DNA from 2 places in the Telluria sp. ZB4P37 genome. Region 1 is predicted to be linked to the other one. Evidence: riboswitches for the same ligand, from Rfam matches in the RefSeq annotation. Region 1 holds a riboswitch; the other holds the start of a gene.
The links. A riboswitch is a leader RNA that binds a small molecule or an ion and turns the genes downstream of it on or off. The one in region 1 is predicted to bind thiamine pyrophosphate.
Positions count from the first base shown of each region.

Region 1 (8,821 bases):
CGATGCCGATGCCGTCGATCAGGTCGATCGGGTCGAGCGTATTGCCCTTCGATTTCGACATCTTCTGGCCCTGCGAGTCGCGCACCAGGCCGTGCACGTACACGGTCTCGAACGGTACCTTGCCGGTGAAGTGGGTCGTCATCATCACCATGCGGGCAACCCAGAAGAAGATGATGTCGAAGCCCGTCACCAGCACGGACGAAGGCAGGAACATCGACATGTCCTTCGTCTGCTCGGGCCAGCCCATGGTCGAGAAGGGGACCAGGGCCGACGAGAACCAGGTATCCAGGACGTCGTCGTCGCGGCGCAGCGGGCCGTTGACGCCGGCGGCTTTGGCCTTGGCTTGCGCTTCTTCTTCGGTGCGCGCGACCACGATCTGGCCGTCTTCCGCGTACCAGGCCGGGATGCGGTGGCCCCACCACAGCTGGCGCGAGATGCACCAGTCCTGGATGTTGCCCAGCCACTGGTTGTAGGTGGTGGTCCAGTTCTCGGGCACGAACTTGATCTCGCCGCTGGCGACTTTTTCCATTGCCACTTCGGTGATCGACTTGCCCGGATTGAAAGTGCCTTCCGGCGCCGGCTTGCTCATGGCGACGAACCACTGGTCGGTCAGCATCGGCTCGATGACGACGCCGGTGCGGTCGCCGCGCGGCACCATCAGCTTGTGCGGCTTGACCTGCTCCAGCAGGCCTTGCGCCTCCAGGTCGGAGACGATCTGCTTGCGCGCGGCGAAGCGGTCCATGCCCTGGTACTGGGCCGGGGCGTTCTCGTTGATCTTGGCGTCGAGCGTCATGATCGTGATCGGCGCGAGGTTGGCGCGCTGGCCGACCGCGTAGTCGTTGAAATCGTGGGCCGGCGTGATCTTCACGCAGCCGGTGCCGAATTCCTTGTCGACATAGCTGTCGGCGATCACCGGGATCTGGCGGCCGGTCAGTGGCAGGGTAAGCATCTTGCCGTGCAAGTGGGTATAGCGCTCGTCGGTCGGATCGACCGCCACGGCGACGTCGCCCAGCATGGTTTCAGGACGCGTGGTGGCCACCGTCAGGTGGCCGGAGCCGTCGGCAAGCGGGTACTGGATGTACCACATCGAGCCGTCCTCTTCCTGCGAATCGACTTCCAGGTCCGACACCGCGGTGCCCAGCACCGGGTCCCAGTTGACCAGGCGCTTGCCGCGGTAGATCAGGCCCTGCTCGTACAGGCGCACGAAGACTTCCGAGACGACCTTCGAACGGGTTTCGTCCATCGTGAAGTATTCGCGCTGCCAGTCGGGCGAGGTGCCCATGCGGCGCATCTGGCCGGTGATGGTATTGCCCGACTTTTCCTTCCACTCCCAGACCTTCTCGACGAAGGCGTCGCGGCCCAGGTCGTGGCGCGAGATCTTCTGCGCGTCGAGCTGGCGCTCGACCACGATCTGGGTGGCGATGCCGGCGTGGTCGGTGCCCGGGATCCAGGCGGTGTTATGGCCGCGCATGCGGTAGTAGCGGGTCAGGCCGTCCATGACAGTCTGGTTGAAGGCGTGGCCCATGTGCAGCGTGCCGGTCACGTTTGGCGGCGGCAGCTGGATGCTGAACGACGGCTTGCCGTCCTCCATGGTGGCGGTGAAGTAACCGCGCTTTTCCCACTCGGCGCGCCAATGTTGTTCAATGTCGGCGGGCTCGAAAGACTTGGCTAATTCCATAATGTGCGGGCGATTGAATTTGAGAAAAAAACCATTATAGGTCACCTTCCAGCGCCCGCCTATTCCCGGCAGCGGCGCAGCCCGGGAGCCTGCCGCGCCGGCCAGTCCGCCTTCCGACGGCATGTCATTTTGTAACCAGTAAGTCTTTGATCCAGCTCACATGGGCTGTCAAATCGTCTCCGATCAATACGGACTCGACAAATCGCTTTCCCCCGACCCCGGTCAAAAAGGGATATTCATACTAAAAGGGAAGGGGAAGCCTGTAGTCGCATAAGCTTCCGGCCGGATACCGGGCCTCGCAGCCCATTGTCGCGCCGGACACGAATGGTCGTGATGGAGACGAATATGTCGCAACCTGATCCAACCGGCGTGGAGTCCGTCGCCGCCGAGCGGCAGACGGAGAATGCCGTCAGCCAGCTCACCTACGAAGAAATATCCGGCCCCGGTAATGGCGAGCTGGGCCTGGCCGCCAATCCAGTCATTTCCGCACGGTGCGGATCGAGACCGACAGCGTGTCCGACGTCGTGCCGCCCCTGTTCACCAGTTATCACACCGGCACCCTGCCGTCCGGCGGCAGTGGATGGGTCACAGGTGCTGTCGAAGATCCTGACCGTGCGCGTGCGTTATCCGGTGAGCGAAGACGACGACAACCTGGCGGAACTGTTCATGGGCGACGGCCAGGGGGCGCTGCTGGGCCGAGCGCGGCGAGGGAAATCGCGCCATCCGAGACGCCGTTCGTCGACGCCAGCCTGGTCGAGGGCAGGCTCGAGTTGCAGGCGCTGCCCGGGGAGACGCCGATGCTGTAGAACCCGGCCCATCCCGGGCCGGGGGGTGTGGCTTGTAAGTACAAGTTTGCCTGGGCTATAATCCGCCCGTTGCCGAAACGGCAGCACACGCTAGGGGTCCTGCGCATGCATATTGCTGCATGCGCGGGTGAGAAATACCCTCCGAACCTGATCTGGATAATGCCAGCGAAGGGAAGCAGTCGGCCAGGCGGCCGCGCGCATGCGCACAGGCGTCGCCACACCCGATGAATCCTTTGCTGGCTCCTCGCAAAGGAGCCACATGAATGCACCACTCGACGCCGCACTGAAGGCATCGCTTCCCACCCCCCATTCTTTCGATGCCGCGACCGCCACGGTCGACCGCGCGGCCATCGCGCCCTTCCCGAACTCGCGCAAGGTCTATATCGAAGGCGGCCGGCCCGACATCCGGGTGCCGATGCGCGAGATCGCGCAATCGCCCACACCTGGCAGCCTCGGCGGCGAGCCGAACCCGCCGCTGTTCGTCTACGACACCTCCGGTCCCTACACCGATCCGGCCGCCGGCATCGACCTGCGCTGCGGCCTGAAGTCGCCGCGCCTGCCGTGGATCCGCGAACGCGCCGACACCGAGGAACTGGCGGGGCCGAGCTCCGCCTACGGCCAGGCGCGGCTGCGCGACCCGGCCCTGGCTGCGCTGCGTTTTAACCTGCAGCGCAAGCCGCGCCGCGCACTGCCGGGCCGCAACGTCACGCAAATGCACTACGCGCGGCAGGGCATCATCACGCCCGAAATGGAATTCGTGGCGCTGCGCGAGAACCTGCGGCGCCGCGAATACCTGGCTTCCCTGGTGGAGTCGGGCCCGATGGGCGCGCGCACGGCCAGCCTGCTGGGGCGCCAGCATCCGGGCCAGTCCTTCGGCGCCAGCATCCCGCCGGAGATCACGCCGGAATTCGTGCGCAGCGAACTGGCGCGCGGCCGCGCCATCATCCCGGCCAACATCAACCATCCGGAGGTCGAGCCGATGATCATCGGCCGCAACTTCCTGGTGAAGATCAACGCCAACATCGGCAACTCGGCCATCACGTCTTCGATCGGCGAAGAAGTCGAGAAGATGACCTGGGCCATCCGCTGGGGCGCCGACAACGTGATGGACCTCTCGACCGGCAAGCATATCCACGAGACGCGCGAATGGATCATCCGGAATTCCCCGGTGCCGATCGGGACGGTGCCGCTCTACCAGGCGCTGGAAAAGGTGAACGGCAAGGCCGAAGACCTCACCTGGGAGATCTACCGCGACACCCTTATCGAACAGGCGGAGCAGGGCGTCGACTATTTCACCATCCACGCCGGCGTGCGCCTGGCCTATGTGCCGATGACGGCAAACCGCCTGACCGGCATCGTTTCGCGCGGCGGCTCGATCATGGCCAAGTGGTGCCTGGCCCACCACCGCGAATCCTTCCTCTACACGCATTTCGAGGACATCTGCCAGATCATGAAGGCTTATGACGTGTCGTTCAGCCTGGGCGACGGCCTGCGTCCGGGTTCGATCTTCGATGCGAACGACGAGGCCCAGCTGGCCGAACTGAAAACGCTCGGCGAACTGACGCAGATCGCTTGGCGCCACGACGTGCAGACCATGATCGAAGGCCCGGGCCACGTGCCGCTGCACCTGATCAAGGAGAACATGGACCTGCAACTCGAGCAGTGCAGCGAGGCGCCGTTCTACACGCTCGGACCGCTCACCACCGACATCGCCCCCGGCTACGACCACATCACCTCGGGCATCGGCGCGGCCACCATCGGCTGGTACGGCACCGCCATGCTGTGCTACGTCACGCCCAAGGAGCATCTCGGCCTGCCCGACAAGGCCGACGTCAAGGAGGGCATCATCACCTACAAGATCGCGGCCCACGCCGCCGACCTGGCCAAGGGCCATCCGGGCGCGCAGATGCGCGACAACGCGCTGTCGAAAGCACGCTTCGAATTCCGCTGGGACGACCAGTTCAACCTGGGTCTCGACCCCGACAAGGCGCGCGCCTTCCATGACGAGACCCTGCCCAAGGAGTCGAGCAAGGTTGCCCATTTCTGCTCGATGTGCGGGCCGCATTTCTGCTCGATGAAGATCACCCAGGAAGTGCGCGCCAACGCGGCGCCCAATGGCGTTGGCGAGCAGGCCGCGCTGGCGCAAGGGTTGCAGGAAAAGGCGATCGAATTCGTGAAGGGCGGCGCTCGTCTGTACCGGGAGGCGGGATGACACGGATCGAATTGAACGGCGCACCTTTCCATGTGCCGGCGGGGCAGTCGCTGCAGGAGCTGGCCGGCGAACTTGGGCTGGCGGGGCAGGCGGTGGCGGTGGCGGTCAACCGCGAAGTGGTGCCGCGCGAAGCGTGGGCGGAACGGCGCTTGCGGGCCAGCGACAAAGTAGACATTGTGCGCGCCATCGGCGGCGGTTGATCAACGGGTTTCGCAGGGTGGGCTGGAGGACCCGCCACCCTGCAAGAAAGGACAACAATGAACGAAGATTTCCTCACCATCGCCGGCCGCCAATTCTCTTCACGCCTGCTGGTCGGCAGCGGCAAATACCGCGACCTGGCCCAGACCCGCGAAGCCACGCTGGCAGCGGGCGCCGAGATCGTCACGGTGGCCATCCGCCGCGTGAACATCGGTCAGGACCGCAAGGCTCCGAACCTGCTCGACGTCCTGCCACTTGGCGAATTCACCATCCTGCCCAACACCGCCGGCTGCTACACCGCGAAAGACGCCGTCTACACACTGCAGATGGCGCGTGAGCTGCTGGGCGGGCGCAAACTGGTCAAGCTCGAAGTGCTGGGCGACCCGGCTACCTTGTTCCCGCACATGCCGGAAACCTTGAAAGCCGCCGAAACGCTGGTGCGCGACGGCTTCGACGTGATGGTCTATTGCAGCGACGATCCGGTGCAGGCCCGCATCCTGCAGGAGATCGGCTGCGTCGCGGTGATGCCGCTGGCCTCGCTGATCGGTTCGGGCATGGGCATCCTGAACCCGTGGAACCTGGGGCTGATCGTCGAGCAGGCCACGGTGCCGGTGCTGGTCGATGCCGGCGTCGGCACCGCCTCGGATGCGGCCATCGCGATGGAACTGGGCTGCGACGGCGTGTTGATGAACAGCGCGATCGCCGCTGCGCGCGACCCGGTGCGGATGGCGCGCGCGATGCGCCATGCCGTGATCGCCGGCCGCGAAGCGCACCTGGCAGGGCGCATGCCGAAGCGCTTTGCCGCGGCGCCATCCTCCCCGGTCGAAGGGTTGGTCGCCTGATGGTGCCCACCGTGCTGGTGTTCGCCGGGCTCGATCCCGGCGGCGGGGCCGGGCTGGCGGCGGACATCGCCGCCATCGGCGCGCTCGGGGCCCATGCGCTGCCGGTAGCGACGGCCCTCACGGTGCAGGACAACAACCGCGTACACGAGGTGCAGCCGGTCGATACAGGCTTCATGCTGCGCCAGGCCGATGCGCTGATCGACACCTGCAGCATCGACGCGGTGAAGATCGGCATCCCGGGCAGCCGCGAGAACGCCGCAGCGATCGCCACGCTGCTGCACCGGCTCCGCCTCGCCGACCCGAGCCTGCCGGTGGTGCTCGACCCGGTGCTGGGGAGCGGCCATGGCGACTTGCTGGGCCGGGACAATGCCGTGGACGCCCTGGCCGAGCTGCTGCTGCTTGCGACCGTGCTGGTGCCGAACCTGCCGGAAGCGCTGGCCCTCGGGGCGTTTGATGCCATGCCCTGCGAGCACGTGTTCGTCACCGGCGGCCATGGTGACGGCGACATCATCCTGAACCGCTGGCTGCGCGGCGGCGTCGAAGAGCGGGTATGGCGCCTGCCACGCCTGCCGCATACCTACCACGGCAGCGGCTGCACCCTGGCCGCCGCCATCGGCGCCCGGCTGGCGCTGGGGGACCCCGTCGGGCAGGCGCTCGAACGCGCGCAGGACTACTGCCACCAGACCCTGGCCCATGCCTTCTGGATCGCCCCGGGCCAGCGTATCCCGCGCCGCATCCTCCACACCCACTGAAAGACCGCATTGAACACCCACACCCTGCAAGGACTTTACCTGGTCACCCCCGACTGGCCTGATACCGACCGCCTGCTGGCCCTCACCGAGACCGCGATCAAAGCCGGCGCCGCACTGCTGCAGTACCGGAACAAGAGCGCCAGCCCCGCGCTGCGGGCGGAGCAGGGCGCCGCCCTGCTGGCGCTGTGCCGCCACCATGGCCGTGCGCTCGTGATCAACGACCATGTCGACCTGTGCCGCGATCTCGGCGCCGACGGCGTGCACCTGGGAGGCACGGACGTATCGGTGGCCGAGGCGCGCGCCCGGCTCGGTCCCTGCGCGATCATCGGCGCGTCCTGCTATGGCGAACTGAAACTGGCCGAGGCGGCCCAGCAGAGCGGCGCCAGCTATGTGGCCTTCGGCGGTTTTTATCCCTCGCCAGTGAAGAAGTACAGCTTCGTGACGCCGCCGCAGCTGGTCGACGTCTGGCGCGACCGCGTCGCCCTGCCGATGGCGGTCATCGGCGGCATGACGCCGCAAAATGCTGCGCCGCTGGTCAAGCGCGGCGCAGCCATGGTGGCGGCCATCACCAGCGTGTACGCAGCCGACGACCCGGCAGCGGCCGTGCGTACATTCTGCGCGATATTCGATTCCGCATGAAAGATAGTTGCTCGCTTGTCTAGCGAGCCGCCGTCTTGGGGCCGGTAACGTTACAATGTCATAACGTTATTCTGAAAATAATAAAATGACTAAACCGCAAGGCAATCAGAACGGGGTGGCTGCCCTCACCCTAGGTGCGATTGGCGTCGTCTACGGCGATATCGGAACCAGTCCCCTATACACCCTCAAGGAGGTGTTCGCACCTGCCCATGGCATCGCGGTGACGCCCGCAAATGTCATCGGCGTCATCTCGCTGATCCTCTGGTGCCTCATCATTGTGATCTCGCTGAAATACGTGACGCTGGTGTTAAGGGCGGATAACCATGGCGAGGGCGGCATCATGGCCCTCACCGCACTGGCGCTGAAATCGGTGACCCAGAATTCGCGCTTCTACTATCCCGTGATGCTGCTCGGGATGATCGGTGCGGGCCTGTTCTTTGGGGACGGGATCATCACGCCGGCGATTACCGTCCTGTCCTCGGTCGAAGGCATCGAGGTCGCGACCCCGGCGTTCAAGCCGTATGTGATTCCCTTGACCCTGACCGTGCTGGCGGTCCTGTACTGGGCCCAGCACCGGGGGACAGGCGGGATCGGCAAATGGTTCGGCCCGATCGTCCTCGTCTGGTTCACCACGCTCGCGGCGATGGGGGTGGTGAATATCCTCGAAGATCCGCAGATCCTGGCCGCGCTCAATCCCCTGCATGCGGTGCAATTCCTGTTACACAACGGGTGGTTCGCGTTCGTCGCGCTGGGCGCCGTGGTGCTGGCGCTAACGGGGGCGGAAGCACTGTATGCGGATATGGGCCACTTCGGCCGCAAGCCGGTACGCCTTGCATGGTTTTCGGTTGTCTTTCCTGCCCTCGCGCTAAATTACCTCGGACAAGGGGCGGTGCTGATCTCCAATCCTGCAGCAGCGTCCAACCCGTTCTTCAACCAGCTCGGCGCGTGGAGCATCTATCCCCTGGTGGCTCTGTCGACCGTGGCCGCCGTCGTCGCGTCCCAGGCAACCATCTCGGGTGCGTTCTCGGTCGCCCAGCAGGCGATTTCACTGGGCTTCCTGCCGCGCATGCGCATCGTCCAGACGTCACACCAGGAGAAAGGACAAATCTATATCCCGCTGGTGAACTGGCTGCAGTTTGGCGCCGTGGTCTTCGCCGTGGTCGCGTTCGGGTCGTCGACCAACCTGGCTTCGGCGTATGGCATTGCGGCCACGGCCACCATGTTGACGACGACACTGCTCACCTTCTTCGTCGTCCGCTACGGATGGAATTATTCTTCGGTGATTGCCGCATCGGCCACGCTGTTTTTCCTGGTCTTCGACGTGACCCTGTTCGCGTCGACCAGCCTCAAGATCGTGAGCGGCGGCTGGTTCACGTTGTTGATCAGCTTGTTAATGGTGACCATCATGCTCACCTGGCGCAAAGGGCGGGAGCTGGTGTTCGAAAACGTCAAACGGCACCTGCTGCCGCTGCAGGAATTCCTCGAAAGCCTGTTCGCTTCGCCACCGCATCGCGTGCCGGGAACGGCCATTTATTTCCGCGCCGAGGGTGACGGCGTGCCGCATGCAATGCTGCATAACCTGCTGCATAACAAAGTCTTGCATGAACGCGTCGTTTTCCTGACCGTGCAGGCGACCGATATCCCGACCGTTCCACCGGGAGAGCGTCTTGAAGTCGCAGAGCTCGGACACAATT
Region 1 covers NZ_JCASID010000005.1:265,723-274,543, reverse strand. The annotation lists gene AC56K1_RS11890 (valine--tRNA ligase) at 1-1,678, opposite strand, end outside; TPP riboswitch at 2,567-2,675, shown strand; gene thiC (phosphomethylpyrimidine synthase ThiC) at 2,744-4,696, shown strand; gene thiS (sulfur carrier protein ThiS) at 4,693-4,896, shown strand; gene AC56K1_RS11875 (thiazole synthase) at 4,954-5,736, shown strand; gene AC56K1_RS11870 (hydroxymethylpyrimidine/phosphomethylpyrimidine kinase) at 5,736-6,488, shown strand; gene thiE (thiamine phosphate synthase) at 6,513-7,127, shown strand; gene AC56K1_RS11860 (potassium transporter Kup) at 7,213-8,821, shown strand, end outside.

Region 2 (8,821 bases), on a different contig from region 1:
CCCGTGGCCCTGGTCACCGGCGTGCCTCTCGGGACCTTCATCGGCCAGCATGTCGGCTGGCAGGCTAGTTCTCTCGCCGTGTTGCTGCTGGGCGTGGTCGCCATGATCGGCAGCTCGATCCTGGCGCCCTCGAACATCTCCGACAGCAAGCCACCAAGCCTGTTGACCCAGCCCGCCGTGCTGCGCTAACCGCGCCTGCTCCTGGTGTATGCCATCACCACCCCCGGCTACGGGGGCTCCTTCATCGCCTTCACCTACCTGGCGCCGATCCCGCAGGAAGTCTCGGGTTTTGCGGCCTCCAGCGTGGGCCTGGTGATGCTGGTGTATGGCGTCTCTGTCGCGGCCGGGAATATCTGGGGCGGCAAGCTGGCCGACCGCAAGGACCCATTGGCCGCGCCGTCCGGATCTGCGGCGTGAGTCGCATGCGACGAACGCGGCTTATTCGTCCAGCTCCGGATAATGTCGGAAGATCCCGTTCTCGTTGAACGGGACGCGCCGCGCCGAGGCCAGGTAGGCCGCGATATTCGGCCGCGCCGCGACCCGGTCGCGCAGCAGGCCCAGGGCCGGATACTCGCCCTCCAGGCGCTTCATCGCATTCGGGAAGGCATGGCGCAGGCCCTCGACCACCTGGAACAGCGACAGATCGGCATAGGTGGGCTTTTCGCCCACCAGCCAGTGGCGCGGTTCGGGATTGGTGAGGATGCGCGAGAAGTAGCCGAAGAATTTCGGCAGGCGCGTGTCGATGAAGTCGGCGGCGCGGCGCTGGGCTTCCGGCTTCTGGTCTTCGTAGTAGAGCGAGGTGGCGATCGGGTGGTGGGTGTCGTGGATCTCGGCGACCAGGTCGGCGATGGTCAGTTGCAGCTGGTGGGCCCAGAGGCGCCCCGGATCGGTACGCGGCGCCAGGCCATGCTGCTCGCCCAGATAGAGCAGGATATTGGCAACCTGGCCTATCGTCATCTCGCCGACCTTCAGGAAGGGTGGCGCGAACGAAGGATGGGTTTCGGTGTCGAGCGCGGAGAGCAGCAGGTCCATCCCGCCGGGGCGCCGCGCCACGTCGACATATTCCGCAGCGGCCTCTTCGAGCGCCAGCCGGACAAATTCTCCCCGCCCCTGAATGCCCGGCCAGTAAAAAAGTTCGTACACCATCTCGCTCCCCCAAGGTGTTTCGGTTTGGCGCAATTATCGGCGATGAATTGGAAGCGTGTCGCCGCACAAACATGGTAGTCTTGTTTGCCCGTCAGGCGAAAACAAAAAGTCAAACAATAGAGAGAGACCACATGACCGCTTCTTCTGACCCAGGTTTCACCCCCTCATTCCTTTTGCACTATCCGGGCACAAGCTAGCTTTTCGGCAGATAATGCTTTGCGGAATTAACTTTCTGCAAAGTCAGCCCGTCATCCTGTGACGGGCATCGAGTTAAAGACAGGGCGCCCTTGCCGCGCCCGCAACTTTACGCCGAATGGAGCGCCCCGCATGATCTTCGCTCACTTGACAAAGCATTGGCTCGCCCGCCGCGGCCAGTACACGCCCGCTTCCTGGATGCTCAGCATCGCGCGCAGCCTGCGCGTGCTGCGCTACTGGCGCGAGCACCAGGCCCTCTGCCGTCTCGACCTGGTGCGCCGCTTCGTCGCGGCCGCGCCCAACGACGACCTGTTCCACCACCTGAGCCACCGCAGCTACCTGTCCAAAGACCTGAGCGCGCGCCAGCGCGTGCAATGCGTGCTCTCGCATTACCGCTTCGAAGACACGACCTTCGGCAACGCCTATCACCAGCTGGTGTATGGCAGCGGCGGCCTCACCCTGTGGCAGCACCAGGCGCAACTGGAAAGCGGCGAACACAGTTTCCTCTTGCGCCTGGAGATGGCGCCGCGCAGCGATGCCGAGGGCGACCTGACCATCTCGCTGGTTGCCGACGGCAAGTACCTGCACCGCCTGTCGTACACCTGGGTCGATGGCCAGCTGGCCGGCGTCGAGCTGCCCATGGTGCCTTTCGTCACGCGCAACCAGGGCCGCTGGATTGATTCCGGCGCCGCCTTCGACGCCTTCGAAGAAACCTTCCCCAACAATTCGCCGAGCTTCTTCTGCTTCGCCGCCATGCAGGGCGTGGCGCAGGCGGTGGGCATCGACCGCGTGGTGGCCATCAAGTGCACCTCGCACATCGCCTACAACCCGCTCGACATCAAGCATTTCGAGAACGCCTACGACGGCTTCTGGAAGGTGCTGGGCGGGGTCGAGATGCCGGGCCGCAGCTATCTGGTGCCGCTGCCCTTCTACCTCAAGCCGCTGTCCGAGATGCCGTCCAAGCACCGCAAGCGCGCGGCGCAGCGGCGCGAATACTGGCGTGCCATCGGCGACTCCACCCGTTCCACCATGCTGCGCCACATGGTGCCGGCCGCAAGCGCCCAGGCGCGCACGGTGGCGGCGCCTGCCACCGCGGAAGCCTGAGCCTTCGCCAAGCCCCGTCCCCGCATCCGGCGGCCTCGATCGAAGCGCGCCGGAAGCGGTGGCGGACAACGCCCTGCTACGGTTCGCGGCAATGCGGCCGCTACCACCGCTGGTCACATTCGCCACGCCCGCCCGGGACCGTGGTACACTGCCGCCTCGCTAGGGGTCCTGGACGTGCATTGCACGATTCGGGTGAGAGATACCCTTCGTACCTGATCTGGATAATGCCAGCGAAGGAAAGCGCAACGCAGTTCCCCATCTTGTTTGCCCTTCCCCCACGTTGGCTCCGGCTTTTTATATAAGCAGCGCGCCGCATCGTTATCGTGGCGCGCGAAGACGAGCAAACACATGACATTCAACCTGAAGCAATCCGTCCTCGCCTGCGCCGTCCTGCAGGCATTCTCCGCGACCGCGTCGGCGCAGCAAACGCTTGAGGGCGTCGCCTCGGTGGTCGTCAGCGGCAGCCGCTGGGTCGCCAGCGACCGCGCCAGCATCGGCGGCTTTTCAGATGCCCCGCTGCTCGACACCCCGGCGGCGATCAGCGCCCTGACCCGCACCCAGATGCAAGACCTGTCGATCCGCAACGTCACCGATGCGGCCCGCTTCGATGCCTCGGTGGGAGACGCCTATAACGCGGTTGGCTATGCCGAGCAGTTCTCGATCCGCGGCTTCGCGCTCGACAACGCGACCAGCTACCGCAAGGACGGCATCGCAATTCCCGCCGATACCCAGATCCCGCTCGAGAACAAGGAGCGCATCGAGACCCTGCGCGGCCTGGCCGGCCTGCAGGCGGGCGTCGCCGCGCCCGGCGGCATGGTTAATTTCGTGACCAAGCGCCCGACCAATACGCCGCTGCGCTCGGCGCTGGTGGAAGTGAGCGAACGCGGCACCCTGCACGGCTCGGTCGACCTGAGCGGCCGCTCCGAGGACCGCCGCTTCGGCTATCGGCTCAACGCCGCGCTTGAGAACCTCAAATCCTATGTGCGCGGCGCCGACGGCGAGCGCCAGTTCGTCTCTGGCGCCTTCGACTGGCAGATCACGCCCGACGCCTTGCTCCAGCTCGACCTCGACCGCCAGCACCGCTCGCAAGTCACCGCGCCGGGCTACCAGTTGATTCGCAACGCAAGCCTGCCGACCGGCGTATCGCCGAAGACGCTGCTGAACGCCCAGGCCTGGACCAGGCCAGTAGACACCACCAGCAGCAATCTCGGCCTGCGCTTCGAATACCGGCTCAATGCCGACTGGACGGCGACCGTCAACGCGAACAAGCACTGGTTCGAGCGCGACGACTACACCGCCTTCCCTTATGGCTGCAGCAACGAAGGCGACGGCTACTACCCGGGCTACTGCTCCAACGGCGACTACGACGTCTACGACTACCAGAGCGTGGGCGAGCGCAAGACCCCTTGGGGCGCGCAAGCGCTGCTGCAGGGCCGCTTTGCTACTGGCGCGGTGCGCCACGCATTGACCGTGGGCGCGGCCATGTCGGAACGCCACGACAGCTTCGGCGAATACGTCTACGACTACGCCGGCTACAGCAATATCTACGACAACCTGCAGGTCGATCAGGCACCGGGCAATCCCGCGACCGGCCCGGTGACGGCCCGCCGCAATGACCTTGAGCGCTCGCTGTTCGTGCAGGACGTCGCCACGCTGTCCCAAACAATGACGCTGCACACCGGCCTGCGCTACGTGAAGCTCAAGCGCGACGAACTGGCCGAGATCGGTCAAGCGCGCGTGCATGCCATTGACTCCTTCGTGCTGCCGAGCGTGGCGCTGGTGTACAAGCCGGCGCGCGACTGGAGCGTCTACGGCTCGCTGAGCCACGGCCTGCAGCATGGCGGCATCGCCGAGATGGGCACCACCAACGAGAACACCGCCCTGCCGCCGAGCCGCTCGAAGCAGCTTGAACTCGGCGTGAAAGGCATGGTCAATAACGCGGCCATGGTCTCGGCCGCGCTGTTCGACATCACGCAGGGCCTGGAATACGTGAACGCCGCCGGCACCTTTATCCGCGGCGGCGAGCAACGGCACCGCGGGCTGGAACTGGCGGCCCAGGGCAAGCTGGGTACGGACCTGAACTACAGCCTGTCGATGATGTCGCTGGACGCGAAACAGACCGGCACCGGCGACGCCGATGTCGAAGGCAAGCGCGTCACCAACGTGCCGGAGTTCCGTTCGACTGCGTGGATGGAATATGCGGTGCCGGCGGTGCCCGGCCTGAAACTGTACGCGCTGTGGCAGTATTCAGGCAGCAAGGCCTTCGATCCGGCCAACCGGGCGGTGGTGCCGGGCTACCACGTGGCGGGCCTGGGCGGCTCGTACGCGTTGAAGTTCGGCGCGATGCATACGATCCTGCGCGCCCGCGTGGACAATGTGTTCGACAAGTTTTACTGGCGCGACGTGACGCAGTCGCTGGGCGGCTACCTGCTGCCGGGCGCGCCGCGCACCTTCCGCCTGTCGGCCCAGTTCGACTTCTAGAAGCGTCCCTGCCTGCCACCTTCGCCGTGGCAGGCAGCGCTCAATCGCTGAAGTCGGCCAGCTTGCCCAGGCAGCGGCGCTGGAAGCCGTTCAAGCCTGTGGCCACAAAAGCGCTTTCCGGCTCGATCACCCCGGCGTCGAGCAGCAGGCGCAGCTTGGCGATGCGGTCGCCCTGGGCCAGGGCCTGGGCCAGGTGCGGCGCCGCCGCTGCATCCGGCTCCCCTGAGCGGGCGATCGCCTCGACCACGTCGGCCGGGAAATCCCAGTGCCGGGCAATCACCGAGGACAGCTGGCGGCTGGCCTCGAACAGTGCGATCCCGAAGCTGCCCGCGCCCGGAACCTTGCCCTCGCAATGGCGGTCCGCCACCTGGAAGGCTACCTGCAGGCCCACGTTCTGCATCAGGCCGGCCAGGTAGGCTTCGAACACGCTGGCCGACAAGCCGGGCGCCATCACGCTGGCGGCAAAGGCGCAGCGTTCGGAGTGGCGCCAGACGTTGGGCGCCACGGCGCGCGCGACACCCTGGACCTTGACCCGCACCAGCGGCCGGAAGGCGACCCGCGCCAGCAGCATGCGCAGGCCGTTCAGGCCCAGCATCGCGACTGCGCCGTCGAGGGTCTCGATCGGCTTGACCGGCCGGTAATATGCGCTGTTGGCTTCGCGGATCACTTCGGCGACCAGCACCAGGTCGCGCCCGACTTCGGCCGCTACCGCGGCGCTCGAGATATTCTCGTTCGACAGCGCGTTGAGCAGTTGCGTGATCAAATCCGGGATGCGCGGCACCAGGCCGGACGCATTTTCGGGATCGTCCGCCAGGGCGTGCACTTCCGCCAGGATCGCCGCTTCCGCCTCAATGGTGGAGTTGCCGCGGCTCGATGCAGTCAGCCAGCGGTAGAAGACGGTGTCGATATCGAGCACCGCGTCCTCGCTGTCCACGGCTGCCGCCGGGCCGGGGCCGGCGGGCGTATCGGTCTCCTTGCTGGTGCCGCCTAACAAGCGGTCTATCCATTTTTTCACGGTACACCGCCATCGGTAGAAGAAAAAATTATTCTAATACCATACAGCAACAAATCCTAGCACTAAGAAGCGTTTCCTTGAGCTGCGGCGTTGCCTTGCCCCCCCAGCAATGCTTCTACCTGCTGCAGCCGGTGGCCCAGTTCGCCCTCCAGCAGCACGTAGGGGATGCCGCGCGACGCCAGGGTCTGCACCAGCATCCGGTGCACGTTCTGGCGCACTTCCTCCGATTCGCGCTGCAGGCCGTCCGGCTCCCAGGGACCGTCGGGCGCCGTCACCAGGGTCCAGGCATAGTCGTGGCGGCTGTCCAGGCGGGCCAGCTGCGGATCCACCCTGCCCCAGTACTGGCGGCTGTACAGCGCCGTCATCAAGGGCGTGGTATCGCAGAACAGGTAGCGCGTGGCGCGGCCAGCCAGCGCATCCTCGCGCGCGCGCTGGGCGCAGGCGATCGGGTACTGGTCGCTCTCGAAGGGCACGCGGGCGTGGGTGTCGACGAACTCGCGCAGGTATTCGGGCACCCACAGGGTTCGATAGCGCGCGGCCAGCGCCTCGGCCAGCGTGGACTTGCCGGACGACTCGGCGCCCAGCACCGCGATGCGCAGGACCGGGGCCGTCATGCGTCCTTCCTTGCGATGTTCGACCAGGCGCGCAGGCCGGTGTAGGCCAGCACCACGAACAGGGCATACAGGAAGGCGGTCAGGTTCAGGCTCTTGTAGACGTACAGGCCGACGTAGAGCACATCCACCACGATCCAGACGATCCAGTTCTCGACCTTCTTGCGGCCCAGCAGGAGCTGGCCCACCAGGCTGCCGGCGGTAAGGAAGCCGTCCGCATGCGGCACGTCGGTGTCGGTGTAGTGGTCCAGGAAGGACGACAGCAGGATGAAGCCCGCGGCCCAGGCGGCAATCGCCCAGCCCCAGGCCGCGCGCCTCAGGCGCGTCACCACGAGCGGCTGATTGCCCGCGCCGTGCAGCCACTGGTACCAGCCCCAGCTTGACGCCGCGATGAAGACGAATTGCAGCCCCATGTCGCCGTACAGCCTGGCGTCGAAGAACACGACCGCGTAGGTAGCGGATGAGGCGATCGAGAACAGCCAGGCCCAGTGCTTCTGGCGGATGTTGAGGATTACCGTGGTGATGGCGAGCAGAAAGGAGACCAGTTCCAGCGGCGTGGTGGCCAGCCCGGCGAGGGTAAGCGTTTCGTTCATGTGGTCCAATCGGAAGACGCCGGATGGTAACAGCCGCGGGTAGACAGGACAAGGCCGCGGCGGTGTTCACCGCCGCGGCCTTCATTGACTACGAACCCGGCTTCTTACTTCTTCGGGTACTTGACCGTCATTTCCATGAGCAGGTTGTCGGCCCGGTCGACTTCCTTCATCACCCACAGCATGTAGCGGATGTCGACGTGGATCGCGCGCGTGATGGCGCTGTCGAAATACCAGTCCTTGGTGATCGACTCATAGGTCGAATCGAAGTTCAGGCCCACCAGTTCGCCGCGCTTGTTCAAGACGGCCGAACCCGAGTTGCCGCCGGTGGTATCGGCGCTCGACAGGAAGTTGACCGGCACGGTGCCCAGCGCCGCATCCTTGAACACGCCGTAGCGTTTCTGCTTCACCGCATCCGTCAGCGCGGCGGGCACGATGAACGGGTCCTTGGTAGTGCTCTTCTCGACGATGCCTTCCACGGTCGTGAACGGGCCCTTCACCAGGCCGTCGCGCGGCGAGTACGGCGCCACGGTGCCATAGGTGACGCGCAGCGTCGAGTTGGCGTCCGGGTAGACCGGCTTGCCCTGCGATTTCTTCCAAGCGATCACCGCGCTCATGTACTGCGGGATGACGCGTTCGAGATTGCCTTCGAGCTCATTGCGGCGGCTCTCCAGGACCATGCCGGTGTCGTGCAGGCGCACCGCCATCTGGATGAACGGGTCGCCGGACTTGCGGAAGGCGTCCGGATCCTTGCCGATCCAGGCCAGGCGCTTGGCGGTGTCGCCCAGTTCGCTCGCCTTGTACATCGCGCCCAGCGCACTGGGCGCCGGCAGCAGCGCGTCAAGACCTTGCGGTCGCAGCTTGGCGTCGATGCGCGCATAGCGCGCCAGGGCCGCGCCGTAGCGCGCTTCGTCCACGTTCGCCACGAAGGACTGTTCGAGGCGGGTCAGGCGCGCCTTGATGAAGGACAGGTCGCGTTCCTGGTAGCCGGTCTCGCGCTGCGGGTTCGGCTTCTGGCGTTCCAGCGCCAGACGGTACAGGGTGCGCGCGCTCTTGAGCAGGTCGCTGTGGGTGGCTTCGGCCCAGGCGGCTTCCTGGCGCGACTGCGCCATGTCCTGCGCGATCACGGCGTCTAACTCGCCAAGCATGTTTTTCGAACCATTGGCGCCGTTCTGCTTGTGCCAGGCACGGAATTGGGCGTCCTGCACGTCCTTGATCGCGGCGATGTCCTTGCGCGCGAAGCCGTCGAGCAGGCCCTGGGTTTTCTTGAGCACGTTGTTCAGGCTCTTGGCGACGCTGGCATAGCGCACGTCCCAGGCCGGGTTGCCCTGGGTCGCGGCGGCGATCACCGACAGGTCGGCGGTGATGCTCGCGACCTTGGCCGGGAAGTCGAGGTCGCGCGCGAAACGGATCTCCGACGGCAGCTTGTAGCGGCTGGTGCGGCCCGGATAACCGGCCAGCAGGATCGGGTCGCCGTTCTTCAGGCCTTCGGCCGACACCACCAAAAAGTCCTTCGACTTGTAGGGCACGTTGTCGGGCGAGGGATCGGCCGGGCGGCCATCCTTGCCGACATAGGCGCGCAGGAAGGAGAAGTCGCCGGTCTGGCGCGGCCATTCGTAGTTGTCGATGTCGCCGCCGAAGTTGCCGATCCGGTCGGACGGCGCATACACCAGGCGCAC
Region 2 covers NZ_JCASID010000001.1:204,421-213,241, reverse strand. The annotation lists partial or broken gene AC56K1_RS01075 (MFS transporter) at 4-396, shown strand; gene AC56K1_RS01070 (glutathione S-transferase) at 439-1,146, opposite strand; gene AC56K1_RS01065 (DUF535 family protein) at 1,474-2,445, shown strand; TPP riboswitch at 2,597-2,701, shown strand; gene AC56K1_RS01060 (TonB-dependent siderophore receptor) at 2,794-4,926, shown strand; gene AC56K1_RS01055 (HDOD domain-containing protein) at 4,967-5,941, opposite strand; gene AC56K1_RS01050 (AAA family ATPase) at 6,004-6,555, opposite strand; gene pnuC (nicotinamide riboside transporter PnuC) at 6,552-7,145, opposite strand; gene AC56K1_RS01040 (S46 family peptidase) at 7,250-8,821, opposite strand, start outside.
Region 2: linked by a shared signal. The riboswitch ahead of AC56K1_RS01060 (TonB-dependent siderophore receptor) and the one ahead of thiC (phosphomethylpyrimidine synthase ThiC) in region 1 are both predicted to bind thiamine pyrophosphate.